2 regions of the Rubrivivax sp. JA1026 genome follow, and region 2 is predicted to be linked to the other one. Evidence: predicted binding sites of a transcription regulator. Region 2 holds the regulator's gene; the other holds the start of a gene.
What was found. Region 2 encodes sigma-54, which starts transcription at its own class of promoters, with help from an activator protein. Its sites were predicted from a motif close to TGGCANGNAANCTGCTTT; they were not measured.
Positions count from the first base shown of each region.

Region 1: a site for sigma-54 is predicted at 3,729-3,746, ahead of glnA (type I glutamate--ammonia ligase). Genes of this name have one in related genera too.

Region 1 covers NZ_JAALCQ010000003.1:187,373-194,604, reverse strand. Annotated here, with positions in the region: gene gshA (glutamate--cysteine ligase) at 1-566, shown strand, start outside; gene crcB (fluoride efflux transporter CrcB) at 583-954, opposite strand; gene G5B56_RS07360 (TIGR00266 family protein) at 1,097-1,912, shown strand; gene G5B56_RS07355 (EI24 domain-containing protein) at 1,956-2,819, shown strand; gene G5B56_RS07350 (molybdopterin-binding protein) at 2,816-3,610, shown strand; gene glnA (type I glutamate--ammonia ligase) at 3,833-5,248, shown strand; gene G5B56_RS07340 (hypothetical protein) at 5,348-5,845, shown strand; gene glnL (nitrogen regulation protein NR(II)) at 5,899-6,924, shown strand; gene ntrC (nitrogen regulation protein NR(I)) at 7,057-7,232, shown strand, end outside.
Region 2 covers NZ_JAALCQ010000007.1:190,074-197,305, reverse strand. Annotated here, with positions in the region: gene G5B56_RS13505 (DsbA family oxidoreductase) at 83-721, opposite strand; gene G5B56_RS13500 (class I SAM-dependent RNA methyltransferase) at 718-1,953, opposite strand; gene G5B56_RS13495 (RNA polymerase factor sigma-54) at 2,161-3,663, opposite strand; gene lptB (LPS export ABC transporter ATP-binding protein) at 3,674-4,432, opposite strand; gene lptA (lipopolysaccharide transport periplasmic protein LptA) at 4,432-5,052, opposite strand; gene G5B56_RS13480 (thiol:disulfide interchange protein DsbA/DsbL) at 5,168-5,815, opposite strand; gene G5B56_RS13475 (SPOR domain-containing protein) at 5,881-6,486, opposite strand; gene argS (arginine--tRNA ligase) at 6,483-7,232, opposite strand, start outside.

The DNA.
Region 1 (7,232 bases), on a different contig from region 2:
GCATCGGCGCGCCGACGATGCGCTTCATCGACGTCTTCCTGCTGCACTGCCTGACCAGCGCCAGCCCCGAGGACACGCCGGCCGAGATCGCCGAGCTCAAGCGCAACCAGAACCTGGTGGCCACCGCCGGCCGCCAGCCCGGGCTGCGGCTGGAGCGCGGCGGCCGCTCGGTGGCGCTGGCCGACTGGGCCGCCGAGATCGTCGCCGGCTGCCTGCCGCTGGCGCAGCAGGTCGACGCGGTGCTCGGCGGCGACGCCTACGCGCGCGCCGTCGCCCAGGCCGACGAGCGCCTGCGCTGGCTGCAGACGACGCCGTCGGCGCGGGTGCTCGCCGCCGCGCGTTCGGACTTCGGCGGTTCGTTCTGCGACTTCGTGCTCGCCCAGTCCGAGCAGGCCAAGGGCGCGCTGCGGGCGCTGCCGTTCGCCGCCGAGACCGAGGCCGCGTTCCGCGCCGAGGCCCTGGCGTCGCTGGAGGAGCAGCGCCGCATCGAGGCCGCCGACACGCTGTCCTTCGAGGACTACCGCGTCGACTACCTGTCGCCCGGGCGGCTGACCGTCGGCGGCTGAAGCGCCGGCCGCGCGCTCAGGCGCGGCGCAGCGCCTCGTAGGTGGCGAAGCCGCCCAGCGTCATCAGCACCGAGCCGATGACGTGCACCGCCACCGTCGCGCCGGCCCAGGCCAGCCGACCCTGCTGCAGCAGCACGACGACCTCGGCCGAGAAGGTCGAGAAGGTCGTCAGCCCGCCGAGGAAGCCGGTGATCGCGAACAGCCGCCACTCCGGCGGCAGCGTGACGTGGTGCGCGAACAGCGCCAGCGCCACGCCGATCAGGTAGCCGCCCAGCAGGTTGGCCGCCAGCGTGCCCGGCGGCAGCGTCGGGAACAGGCCGTTGAGCGCCAGCCCCAGCCACCAGCGCAGCAGCGCGCCGAGCGCGGCGCCGAGCGCGATCGAGAGCATCGAGCCGATCATCGGCGAGGCAGGGCGGGCGCGGACATGGCGGCGCATTATCGGCGTGCCCGGGGGCGTCAAGCTGCCGCCGCAGGCGCTTCGGTACCATCGCCGCCGAATCAACTCTTATCGTTCCCGAGAGGAATCCACCATGGCAATGGACGTCGTCGACTTCGAGATCAAGGGCTCGGAGATGCAGTTCGTCGAGATCGAGCTCGATCCCGGCGAAGCGGCGGTCGGCGAAGCGGGCAGCATGATGTTCATGGATGCCGGCATCACGATGGACACGGTGTTCGGCGACGGCCGCCAGAACGCCGGCGGCGGGCTGTTCGGCAAGCTGCTGTCGGCGGGCAAGCGCCTGGTCACCGGCGAGTCGCTGTTCACCACCGTCTACACCAACCAGGGCGCCGGCAAGCAGCGGGTGGCGTTCGCCGCGCCCTACCCGGGCAAGATCCTGCCGATGGACCTGTCCAAGATGGGCGGCACGCTGATCTGCCAGAAGGACGCCTTCCTCTGCGCCGCGCGCGGCGTGTCGCTGGGCATCGCGCTGCAGCAGAAGCTGTCGACCGGCTTCTTCGGCGGCGAGGGCTTCATCATGCAGCGCCTGGACGGTGACGGCCTGGCCTTCGTGCACGCCGGCGGCACCGTGGTTCGCCGCGAGCTGCAGGCCGGCCAGACGCTGCTCGTCGACACCGGCTGCGTCGTCGCCTACACGCCGGGCGTGGACTTCGAGATCCAGTACGTCGGCAAGATCAAGACCGCGCTGTTCGGCGGCGAAGGCCTGTTCCTGGCCAAGATGACCGGCCCGGGCACGGTCTGGCTGCAGAGCCTGCCGTTCTCGCGCCTGGCCTCGCGCATCTTCGCCGCGGCGCCCCAGCGCGGCGGCTCGCGCGAGGAAGGCTCGGTGCTGCCGTTCGCCGCCGCCGGCGGCGTGCTCGGCGGCATCTTCGGCGGCGACGAGGAGTAAACGCCGTGCAGCCGCGCCCGTCCACCGACTCCCGGGCCGCCCGATGACGCGGCTGCTCGACGCCTTCTGGCGGGCGGCAGCCTACTGCCTGCATCCGCGCGTCATCCTCTGGTCGCTGCTGCCGCTGCTGATCGCCGGCGGCGCCGCCGGGTTCGCCGGCTGGGCGTTCTGGGAGCCGGCGGTCGACGCGGTGCGTGCGACGCTGGAGCAGTGGGCACTGGTGTCGGCGGCGCTGAGCTGGCTGGACTCGATGGGCGGCCAGGGCCTGCATGCGCTGGTGGCGCCGCTGGTCGTCGTCGCGCTGGCGGTGCCGGCGCTGATCGTCGTCACGCTGCTGCTGGTGGCACTGCTGGTGACGCCGGCGATCGTCGACCTGGTCGCGGCGCGGCGTTTCCCGGCGCTGGAGCGCCGCCGCGGCGGGCGCTGGTGGCAGGGGCTGGGCTGGTCGCTGTGGGCGACGCTGGTCGCCGTCGTCGCGCTGCTGGCGAGCCTGCCGCTGTGGCTGCTGCCGCCGCTGGCGCTGGTGCTGCCGCCGCTGATCTGGGGCTGGCTGACCTACCGCGTCTACACCTTCGACGTGCTGGCCGCGCACGCCGACGCCGACGAGCGCCGCCGCATCATGGCCGGGCAGCGCTGGCCGCTGCTGGCCATCGGCGTCGTCTGCGGCTACCTCGGCGCGGCGCCAACGCTGCTGTGGGCGGTCAGCGCCGCGACGCTGATCCTGGCGCCGGTGCTGATCGTCGCCTCGGTCTGGCTGTACACGCTGGTGTTCGCGTTCGCATCGGCCTGGTTCGCGCACTTCGCGCTCGACGCGCTGGACCGGCTGCGGCGCGAGTCCGCCGCCCTCGACCTGCCGGTGGCCGAGCCGCCGGTGCCCGTCAACCCCGCCCCGCTGCCACCGCCATGAACATCGGCACCGTCATCATCGGCGACGAGATCCTCTCGGGAAAACGCCGCGACCAGCACCTGGCCAGGCTGATCGAGATGCTGGCCGCACGCGGCCTGGCGCTCGCCTGGGCGCGCTACGTCGGCGACGACCGCGCGCGCATCAGCGAGACGCTGGCCCAGGCTTTCGCCAGCGGCGACCTGGTGTTCTCGTTCGGCGGCATCGGCGCGACGCCCGACGACCACACGCGCCAGGCCGCCGCCGACGCGCTCGGCGTGCCGCTGTCGCTGCACCCCGACGCGCGCGACCTGATCCTCGCGCGCATCCGCGAGATGGCCGCCGAGCAGGGTGAGCCCTACGAGCCCGACCGCCCCGACAACGCCCGCCGGCTGAACATGGGCGTGTTCCCGGCCGGTGCGGCGATCATTCCCAATCCGTACAACAAGATTCCCGGCTTCTCGGTCGGCCACGTGCACTTCGTGCCCGGCTTCCCGGTGATGGCCTGGCCGATGGTCGAGTCGGTGCTCGACGGGCGTTATGCCCATCTGCACCAGGATGTGGCGCTGCGCGAGCGTTCGGTGCTCGTCTTCGGGTCGATGGAGTCGACGCTGACGCCGCTGATGGAAGAGATCGAGACCCGCTTCGCGCCGGTCAAGGTCTTCAGCCTGCCGAGCGTCGACCACCCTCTGCACGGGCGCCACATCGAGCTGGGCGTCAAGGGCCGCGGCGAGATCGTCGACGCCGCCTTCGAGGCCCTGCGCGCCGGCGCCGTGGCCCATGGTGCACGCCTTGGCGACGAAATGGTGCGTTGATGCACCAAGGTGTGCACCTTGGTGGTGCGCTCGGCGATTCCGTGGCGGTGCACCGTCGGTGACCCCGTCGTGGCGCGCCCCTCGGCCTGCTTCAGGCCTGCGCCGGCCCCCTGGTGGCTGGCACACCTTCTGCTACATTGGTGCGCGCCTTTCGGGGTAAGTACCGAGAGGTCGCCCCGATCAGACCAAACCCTTTCCACGAGCCCCCGCTAGGAGATCTGAATGGCAAAGACCGTTGCCGACGTGATGAAGCTGGTGAAGGAGAACGAAGTCAAGTTCGTCGACTTCCGCTTCACCGACACCCGCGGCAAGGAACAGCACGTCTCGGTGCCCGTTTCCGCTTTCGACGAAGACAAGTTCACCGCCGGTCATGCCTTCGACGGCTCCTCGATCGCCGGCTGGAAGGGCATCGAAGCGTCCGACATGCTGCTGATGCCCGATCCCAGCAGCGCCAACATCGACCCGTTCTACGAAGAGCCGACGCTGATCCTGACCTGCGACGTGCTCGAGCCGGGTGACGGCAAGCCCTACGACCGCGACCCGCGTTCGCTGGCCAAGCGTGCCGAGGCCTACCTGAAGAGCAGCGGCCTGGGCGACACCGCCTTCTTCGGTCCGGAACCCGAGTTCTTCATCTTCGACCAGGTCCACTGGCACGTCGGCATGGACGGCAGCCACGTGAAGATCACGTCGGAAGAAGCCCCGTGGTCGACGAGCAAGGAGCTCGACGGCGGCAACATGGGTCACCGTCCGGCGGTCAAGGGCGGCTACTTCCCGGTGCCCCCGGTCGACAGCTTCCAGGACATGCGCTCGGAGATGTGCCTGATCCTCGAGTCGCTGGGCATCCCGGTCGAAGTCCACCACCACGAAGTGGCGGCCCCGGGCCAGAACGAGATCGGCACCAAGTTCAGCACGCTCGTCGAGCGCGCCGACTGGCTGCAGCTGCAGAAGTACGTGATCCACAACGTCGCGCACGCCTACGGCAAGACCGCGACCTTCATGCCCAAGCCCGTCGTCGGTGACAACGGCTCCGGCATGCACGTGCACCAGTCGGTCTGGAAGGACGGCAAGAACCTGTTCGCCGGCGACGGCTACGGCGGCCTGTCCGAGTTCGCGCTGTACTACATCGGCGGCATCATCAAGCATGCCCGTGCGCTGAACGCGATCACGAACCCGGGCACCAACAGCTACGAGCGTCTGGTGCCGGGCTTCGAAGCGCCGGTCAAGCTGGCCTACTCGGCCCGCAACCGCTCGGCCTCGATCCGCATCCCGTTCGTCAGCAACCCGAAGGGCCGCCGCATCGAAGCGCGTTTCCCGGATCCGCTGATGAACCCGTACCTGGGCTTCGCCGCGCTGCTGATGGCCGGCCTGGACGGCGTCGAGAACAAGATCCACCCGGGCGAAGCCGCCACCAAGGATCTGTACCACCTGCCGCCGGAAGAGGACGCGAAGATCCCGACCGTCTGCCACAGCCTCGACCAGGCCCTCGAGTACCTCGACAAGGACCGCGCCTTCCTGACCAAGGGCGGCGTGTTCACCGATTCGTACATCGACGCCTACATCGACCTGAAGATGCAGGAAGTCACGCGCTTCCGCATGACGACCCATCCGGTCGAGTTCGACATGTACTACAGCATCTAAAGTCCGGCGGCGCTCGCGCGTCACGGTCTGCGGAAGGGACGGCTTGCCGTCCCTTCTTCGTTTGGGCGCGCCACAATCCATCGCACGGAGGTAATGCCCATGTTCCGTCGGCCAGGTGCCGGCCTCGCGCTGCTGCTGACGTCGGCGGCCGCGTTCGCGCAAGGCGACAGCGGCCCCGTCTACCGCTGCCCCGGCAATCCCGAGAGCTACACCAACATGCTGACGCCGCAGCAGGCCAAGGACCGTGGCTGCCGCACGATCGACGGCTCGCCGATCACGATCGTGCAGACCCGCCGGCCCGCGCCCGCGGCGGCGGCGTCCACCGCCCGGCCGGCCGACAGCCGCGTCGACCCCGCCGAGCAGCGCGCCCGCGACAGCGACGCGCGCCGCATCCTGCAGGAGGAACTGCAGCGCGAGGAGCAGCGCCTGGCCGAGCTGCGCAAGGAATACAACGACGGCCAGCCCGAGCGCCGCGGCGACGAGCGCAACTACCAGAAGTACCTGGACCGCACCGCTTCGCTGAAGGCCCAGATCGAGCGCAAGGAAGAAGACCTCGCGGCGATCCGGCGCGAGCTCAACAAGGTCTCGCTGCCGTGAGCGGCGAGCACGAGGCGCTCGAAGGCTTCGATGCCTTCGACTACCTGGCGACGATGGTCGGCATCGGCGCGGCCGACGGCCGCTGCCTGTTCGTCAACTCGACGCTGGAGAACCTGATCGGCCAGTCGCGGCGCACGCTGCGCCGCGGCAGCGTCTTCGACTGGCTCGTCGACCCGACGCGGCTGCGCGAGACGCTGGAGTCGGTGGTGCGCGGCGAGGTCTCCTGCGGCCGCTTCGACGCCGTGCTCAAGCGTCCGGCCTCGCTGGGGCCGGCGGCCGAGCTGCCGGTGCACGTCATCGTCGGCCAGATGGACCATGCCGAGCGCGTGCTGATCGAGCTGATCGAGGTCGAGCAGCAGACCCGGCTGGACCGCGAGGAGCGTGCCCACGGGCTGGCGCAGGCCAACAAGGAACTGGTGCGCAACCTGGCGCACGAGATCAAGAACCCGCTGGGCGGCATCCGCGGCGCGGCGCAGCTGCTGGCGATGGACGTGCAGTCCAGGGAGCTGACCGAGTACACCCAGGTCATCATCCACGAGGCCGACCGGCTGCAGGCGCTCGTCGACCGGCTGCTCGCGCCGCACCGCCGGCCGCACGTCGTCGGCGACGTCAACATCCACGAGATCTGCGAGCGCGTGCGCTCGCTGGTGATGGCCGAGTACCCCCGCGGGCTGACCGTCGAGCGCGACTACGACACCTCGATCCCCGAGTTCCGCGGCGACCGCGAGCAGCTGATCCAGGCGGTGCTGAACATCGCCCACAACGCGACGCAGGCGCTGGCCGAGCGCATCGCCGCCGGCGACGCCGAGATCGTGCTGCGCACCCGCGTCGCGCGCCAGGTCACCTTCGGGCGCAAGCGCTTCCGGCTGGCACTCGAATTGCATATCCAGGACAACGGGCCGGGCGTGCCCGAGGACATCCGCGATCGCATCTTCCACCCGCTGGTGTCGGGACGCGAGAACGGCTCCGGCCTCGGGCTGACGCTGGCGCAGACCTTCGTGCAGCAGCATCAGGGCACGATCGAATGCGACAGCGTTCCGGGCCGGACCGTGTTCAAGCTGCTGATTCCTCTGCCCTGAGTCCGACTCGATGATCCTTGCCCGTCTCACGCATGTCACGTGGTCAAGCTGCCGCCGCGGATCCGGCTCCGCCGGTCCGCTGGCGGCGCCCCCCCTCGGGGGGGGGGCGCCGAAGGCGCTACGGGGGGGTCTATGAAACCGATCTGGATCGTGGACGACGACCAGTCGATCCGCTTCGTGCTGGAGAAGGCGCTGGTGCGCGAGCAGTTCGCCGTGCGCAGCTTCTGCGGCGCACGCGACGTGCTCGCCGCGCTCGACGACGACGAGCCGCAGGTCCTGGTCAGCGACATCCGCATGCCCGGCGGCTC
Region 2 (7,232 bases):
GTCAGCGAAGCCCGGGGCACCCCCCAGCCCGCAGTCGGTGCGCCGGCGCGCGGCGAGGTGTCGCCGCGGCCGGGCCGGCCGTTCAGCGGCCGGCGGCGATCTCGCGCAGCGCCTGCTCGAAGACCTCGGGCGGCTGGCCGCCGGAGATCAGGTGGCGTTCGTCGACGACGACGCCGGGCACCGAGCGGATGCCCAGCGCCAGCCAGCGCTGCTCCTCGGCGCGCACGGCGTCGGCGAACTCGCCGCGTTCGAGCACCTCGCGGGCGCGGGCCTCGTTCAGCCCGACGCCGGCCGCGACCTGGGCCAGCACCTCGGGGTCGCTCGGGTTGCGGCCTTCGCCGTGGTAGGCGGCGAGCAGCGCCCGCTTGAGGTCCAGCGCCCGGCCTTCGAGACCGGCCCAGTGCAGCAGCCGGTGGGCGTCGAAGGTGTTCCAGATGCGCGTGCGCTCGCCGAAGGCGAAGCCGACCGCCGCGCCGCGTTCGGCCAGCGTGCGCCGCACGGCGGCGAACTGCTCGGGCGCGCCGCCGTACTTGCGCTGAAGATGTTCGTCGATGGCCTCGCCTTCGGGCGCCATGTCGGGGTTCAGCTCGAACGGGCGAACCTCGATCTCGGCCTCGATCTCGCCGGCCAGGTTCTCGAGCGCCCGCTCCAGCGACGCCAGGCCGACGGCGCACCAGGGGCAGACGACGTCGCTGACGAAGTCGATGTGCAGACGCTTCATGCGGCCTCCTTGTTGGACCCGGCAACCATGTCGAAGCGGAACAGCCGGCATTCGATGGGCCCGTTCCACATCGGCACGCGCCGGCTCTCCTTCAGCCGCATCAGCGACGGCAGCTTCATCTCCGGGCTCAGCACCCAGGCCGTCCAGCCGGCGTAGCGGCGTTTCCAGTGCGCGGCCAGCGCGCCGAAGAACTCGGCCGACGAGCCGCCGCCGTCGAAGCCTTCACGCGCGCCGCCGGGCGCGTCGCCGCGGGCGCTGCCGCTGCCCTTGGGCGCGATGCGCTCGCCGTACGGCGGGTTGAGCATCAGCGTGCCGCGTTCGGCCGGCGCCGGGCGCTGCAGCGCGTCGGCAGTCTTGAAGGCGATGGCCTGGCCGACGCCGGCGTTGGCGGCATTGCGCGCCGCGAAGTCGGTCATGCGAAAGCTCACGTCGCCGGCGAAGACCTCGACCGCAGGCGCGTGCACACGTTCGCGCGCGGCCTGCTGCAGCTCGCGCCAGGCACCGAGCTGGTCGCGGAAGGGCAGCAGGCGCTCGAAGGCGAAACGGCGCTTGATGCCCGGGGCGATGCCGCAGGCGATCTGCGCGGCCTCGATGGCGATCGTGCCGGCGCCGCAGCAGGGGTCGAGCAGCGCGCCGTCCTCCTCGCGGCCCTGCCAGCCGGCGGCGGCCAGCATCGCCGCGGCCAGCGTCTCCTTCAGCGGCGCCTCGCCCTTGACGCCACCGGCGCGTTCGTCGCGCCAGCCGCGCTTGAACAGCGCCTCGCCCGAGGTGTCGGCGTACAGCGTCGCGTGCTCGGGGCCGACGTACAGCTGCAGCGACAGGTCGGGGTGGCGGGTGTCGACGCTGGGGCGTTCGCCGCTCGTTTCGCGCAGCTGGTCGCAGACGGCGTCCTTCACGCGCAGCGTCGCGAAGTTCAGGCTCTTCAGCGGCGAACGCTGCGCCGCGACGTCGACACGCAGCGTCTGGCGCGGCGTGATCCAGTCGTCCCAGCGCACGCGGCGCGCGAGTTCGTAGAGCTCGTGCTCGTCGCGGTAGGGGCCGTCGATCAGCGGCCACAGCACACGCTGGGCGAGCCGGCTCTCCAGGTTCAGCGCCATCGCGGCGCGGGCGTCGCCGTCGACGAAGACGCCGCCGCGCACGGCCTCGGTGCGGCAGCCGGTGATGCGGGCGGCCTCGTCGGCCAGCAGCGGCTCGACGCCACCGGCGCAGGGAAGGAACAGGGAGACGGTCATGACGGCGGCGCGACGGACGAAAGCGCTGGACTGTAGTCCAGCTGCGGCGGCGGCGGCGGCGCGTTGTGGCGGAGGACGCGGAGGACGGGGTCAGGTCTCGCGAGACCTGACCCCGGGCTGCCCGGGCTGCCTCAGCTGCGGCGGCGGCGCGTCGCGGCGGAGGACGGGGTCAGGTCCTGCGGGACCTGACCCCGGGCTGTGGTCGCGTCAGATCGCCCGGCGCAGCGAGGCCGGCGCGATCTTCAGCGCCTCGCGGTACTTGGCGACGGTGCGGCGCGCGACCTGGATGCCCTGCTCCTCGAGCATCTGCGACAGCTGGCTGTCCGACAGCGGCTTGCTGGCGTCCTCGGCCGAGACGAGCTGCTGGATCAGCGCCCTCACCGCGGTGCTCGACGCGTTGCCGCCGGCCTCGGTGTTCAGCGAGCTGCCGAAGAAGTACTTCAGCTCGAAGGTGCCCTGCGGCGTGGCCATGTACTTGGCCGTCGTCACGCGCGAGATCGTGCTCTCGTGCAGGCCCAGCTCGTCGGCGATCTCGCGCAGCACCAGCGGCTTCATCGCGATCGCGCCGTGCGTGAAGAAACCCTTCTGGCGCTCGACGATGGCCTTGGACACACGCAGGATGGTGTCGAAACGCTGCTGGATGTTCTTCATGAACCAGCGCGCCTCCTGCAGCCGCGACGACAGCCCGCCGGCGCCGTTGCGCTGGCCGCGGATCGCCTGGGCGTAGAGGTCGTTGATGCGCAGCTTGGGCATCACGTCCGGGTTCAGCAGCACCTTGAAGCCGCGCCCCGACTTCTGGACGATGACGTCGGGCACGATGATGTTCGACTCGGCCGGCGCGAACGGCCGCCCCGGCTTGGGCTCGCAGGCGACGATCAGTGCCTGCGCTTGGCGCAGCAGGTCCTCGCCGGCGCCGGTGGCGGCGGTCAGCTTCTTCACGTCGCGCCGGGCCAGCAGCTCCAGCGAGTGCTCGCAGATGCGGATCGCGACCTCGCGCGCCTCGCAGCGCGGCGTCGTGCGCAGTTGCAGCACCAGGCACTCGGACAGCGAACGTGCGCCGACGCCGGTCGGCTCCAGGCTCTGCAGCCAGCGCAGCGCGCACTGCAGGCGGTCGGCCAGGGCCTCGCGCTGCTCCTCGTCGTCCAGGTCCAGCATGTCGGCCAGGCGCGCGGCGATGTCCTCCAGCGGGTCGGCGAGGTAGCCGTCGTCGTCCAGCGACTCGATCAGCACGTGCAGTGCCGCAGCGTCCTCGGCCGACAGCCGCATGCCGGCGATCTGGCGCCGCAGGTGGTCCTGCAGCGTGCCGGCGCCGGCGCGGCGCTCCTGCGGGTCGAGGTCGTCGTCGCTTTCGGGCGCGGCCGCGGCCGGGGTCTCGCGGATGCCGTCGAAGTCGTCGCGCTCGGTGCCGTTCTCCCAGTCCTCGCGTTCGGTGGTGCCGAACTCGGCGGCGTCGACCTCGGCCGGTGCCGGCTCGGCGGCACCGTCGCCGTCGTCACGCTCGGCGACGCGGTCGACGGTGGCACGTTCGGCCGGCGGGTCGAACGGTGTCGCCGCGTCCTCGTCCATCTCCAGGAACGGGTTCTGCTCGAGCATCTGCTCGACTTCCTGGTGCAGCTCCAGCGTCGACAGCTGCAGCAGCCGGATCGACTGCTGCAGCTGCGGCGTCAGCGCCAGATGCTGCGACAGGCGGACTTGGAGGGAGGGCTTCATCGGCCGCGCGTCACATCTTGAAATGCTCGCCGAGGTAGACCTTGCGCACCTCGGCGTTCTCGACGATCGCCTGCGGCGTGCCTTCGGTGAGCACGCTGCCTTCGCTGATGATGTAGGCGCGGTCGCAGATGCCCAGCGTCTCGCGCACGTTGTGGTCGGTGATCAGCACCCCGATGCCGCGCGACTTGAGGAAGGCGATGATGCGCTGGATCTCGATGACGGCGATCGGGTCGACGCCGGCAAAGGGCTCGTCGAGCAGGATGAAACGCGGCTGCGTGGCCAGCGACCGGGCGATCTCGACGCGGCGGCGCTCGCCGCCGGACAGCGCCGGCGCCGGCGAGTCGCGCAGCTTCTCGATCGACAGGTCGTGCAGCAGCTTGTCCAGCAGCTCCTGGATCTGCGCCGGCTTCAGCGGCCGGCCGTCCGGGCCCTGCTGCAGCTCGAGCACGGCGCGGATGTTCTCCTCGACGGTCAGCTTGCGGAAGATCGACGCTTCCTGCGGCAGGTACGACAGCCCCAGGCGCGATCGCTGGTGGATCGGCAGGCGCTCGACCGGGCGGCCGTCGATGCGGATCTGGCCGGCGTCGGCACGCACCAGGCCGACGACCATGTAGAAGGTGGTGGTCTTGCCGGCGCCGTTGGGGCCGAGCAGGCCGACGACCTCGCCGGCGGCCACCGACAGGTGCACGTCCTTGACGACGCGCCGCTGGCCGTAGCTCTTCTGCAGGTTCTCGGCTTCGAGCCGGCTGCCCGCGACGGCGGTTTCCATCAGCGCTGGCCCCCGAGCGAGCGCGCCGGCGCCAGCGGCGCGGCCGAGGCCGGCGCGGCCGGCGGCGTGGCCGCCTTGTCGCTGCGCGGGCTCAGCACCGCGCGCACGCGACCGCTCGGGTTGGCACGGGTCGTCTCGCCGCCGGCGACGCTGAAGGTCTCGGCGGTGTTGTCCCAGACGATCTGCGAGCCGGTGATCTCGTCGGCGACGACCGCGCCGCGCAGCCGGCGCACCGCGCCGTTGCCGATGAAACGCAGCGTGTCGGCGCGGCCGTCGTACTCGATGCGGTCGGCCACGCCCTCGACGACCTCGTCGACGCCGTCACGCTTCTGGCGGTAGCTCGCCGGGCGGCCGGCGCTGCCGATGGCGGTGGCGGCGCGGTAGCCGTCGGCCGTCTCGCGCAGCTCGACGCGGTCGGCGCGGATGACCATCGTGCCCTGGGTGATGACGACGTTGCCGTTGAACTCGACGAGCTGGCGCTGCAGGTCGACCGAGCCCGGCCGGTCGGCCTCGACGACCATCTGGCGCTCGCGGTCGGCGCGCTCGGCGGCCGCGGCGGCGCACAGCAGCGCCAGCACCAGCGGTGCGGCACGGCGGAGGAGGGCGAAACGGAGCGTCATTTTCGGCACGAAACTTGCAAGCATTCTAGCCACAAGTTCGTGCCGTCGAACAGGGTTCGCGGGCCCCGCGTTGCGAGGCCGATGCGCCGGATCAAGACCCGGCGCGGGCCCGGGCTCAGGCGCCCTGGCGGGAGCGGGCGATCAGGAAGTCGGCCACCGCGAGCGCACGCTCGTGGCCGCCGGCCAGGGCGCCGGAAGTGTAGTACCGGCCCTGGATGCCCATCGCCGGCACGCCGTCGATCTTGTAGGCGTCGGCGAGCTGCTTGGCGCGGCTGGCCTTGGTCGCCACGCTGAACGAGCGGAAGGCGTCGCCGAAGCGCTTGCCGTCGAGGCCGTTGGCGACCATGAAGTCGATGATGTCCGACTCCGACAGCAGGCGCTTGCCCTGCACGTGGATCGCGTTGAACACCTTGCGGTGCACCGCGCCGACCTGACCCATCTCCTCGAGCGCGTAGAAGATCTTCTGGGCGATCTGGTGGCGCGCGGTGAAGCCCACCGGCACGCGGCGGAACACGACGTCGGCCGGCAGGCGCTTGCTCCAGGTCTCCAGCAGCGGCTCGAAGTTGAAGCAGTGGCCGCACTCGTACCAGAAGAACTCGACGACCTCGACCTTCTTGCCCTCGGGGATCGAGGTCGGTGCGGGCGTCTGCAGCCGCACGTAATGCGTGCCCTCGACCGGCCCGCCCTGCGCGCGGGCGCCACCGGCCATCGCCAGGCCCAGGCCCGCACCGGCCAGTTGGATCGAGAAATCGCGCCGCTTCATGAGTTTCCTTTCGAGTGATCGGTGTCGTCGCATGGGACCGGCCGCACCCGTGCCGGGTTCCCTGCTCAGGGCTTCTCGGCGCGGACCAGCCGGGCGTCGATGTTCGCCGCCTGCAGCCGTCCCTGGACGGCCTCGGCGTCGTCGCGCGTGCCGTAGGGGCCCGTGCGCACCCGGTACATCGTCTTGCCGGCCTGCTCGCGCTCGCTCACCTTGGCCGTGAAGCCGAGCATCGCCAGGCGGGCGCGCTCCTGCTCGGCGTCCTCGGTGCGCGTGAACGCGCCGGTCTGCACGAAGTACACGAACGCTTCAGCGGCCCGGTCGGTGGACTGGCCGGCGAGGATGGCCGCCGGATCGCGGGTGGAGCCACCCTGCGCGGCCGGGGCGCTGGCGGGCGTCCGCGCGGCCGTCGGCGGCGCGGACGGTGCGGCCGTCGGCGCCGAGGCCGCCGCCGCCGGCAGCGGCGGCTGCTTGCCGGCCAGCGGCGCGTTCGGGTCCCAGCGCTTGTTGCGCTCGACCTCGGCGCTGTCCTGCTCGGCGGTGCGCTGCGGCACCTTGTCGATGAAGGGCACCGGCGCCTTGGTGATGTACAGCGCCACCGCCAGCGCGATCGCCAGGCCGGCGAGCAGGCCGACGATCAGCCCGAGCGCGAAGCCGCCGCGCTGGCCCTTCACGCCGGCACCTCTTCGGCGGCGGCGCGCGACATCGAGGTCGGCGCCGACACGCCCAGCATGCCCAGCGCGTTGCGCAGCACCTGGGCGGTGGCCGCCAGCAGCGCCATGCGCGCGCGGGCCAGCGCCGGGTCATCGACGAGGAAACGTTCGGCGGCGTAGTAGCTGTGGAAGGCCGCGGCCAGGTCGCGCAGGTAGAACGCGACGTCGTGCGGCGCGTGTTCGGCCGCGGCGCGCTCGAGCATGCCCGGGTAGGCCGCCAGCTGCAGCATCAGCGCGTATTCCGACGGCGCCGTCAGCCGCGACAGGTCGGCGCCGGCGAAGTCGGTCTCGCCCTGGTACTGCGCCAGCACCGAGCAGATGCGCGCGTGCGCGTACTGGACGTAGAAGACCGGGTTCTCGTCGTTGGCCTTCAGCGCCAGGTCGATGTCGAAGACGAACTCGGTGTCGGCCTTGCGGCTGATGAGGAAGTAGCGCACCGCGTCGCGGCTGGTCCAGTCGATCAGGTCGCGCAGCGTGACGTAGCTGCCGGCGCGCTTGGAGATCTTCACCTCCTGCCCGCCCTTCATCACGGTGACCATCTTGTGCAGCACGTAGTCGGGGTAGCCGGCGGGGATGCCGACGCCGGCGGCCTGCAGGCCGGCGCGCACCCGCGCGATCGTGCCGTGGTGGTCGCTGCCCTGGACGTTGATGACCTTGGTGAAGCCGCGCTCGAACTTGGCGATGTGGTACGCGACGTCGGGCACGAA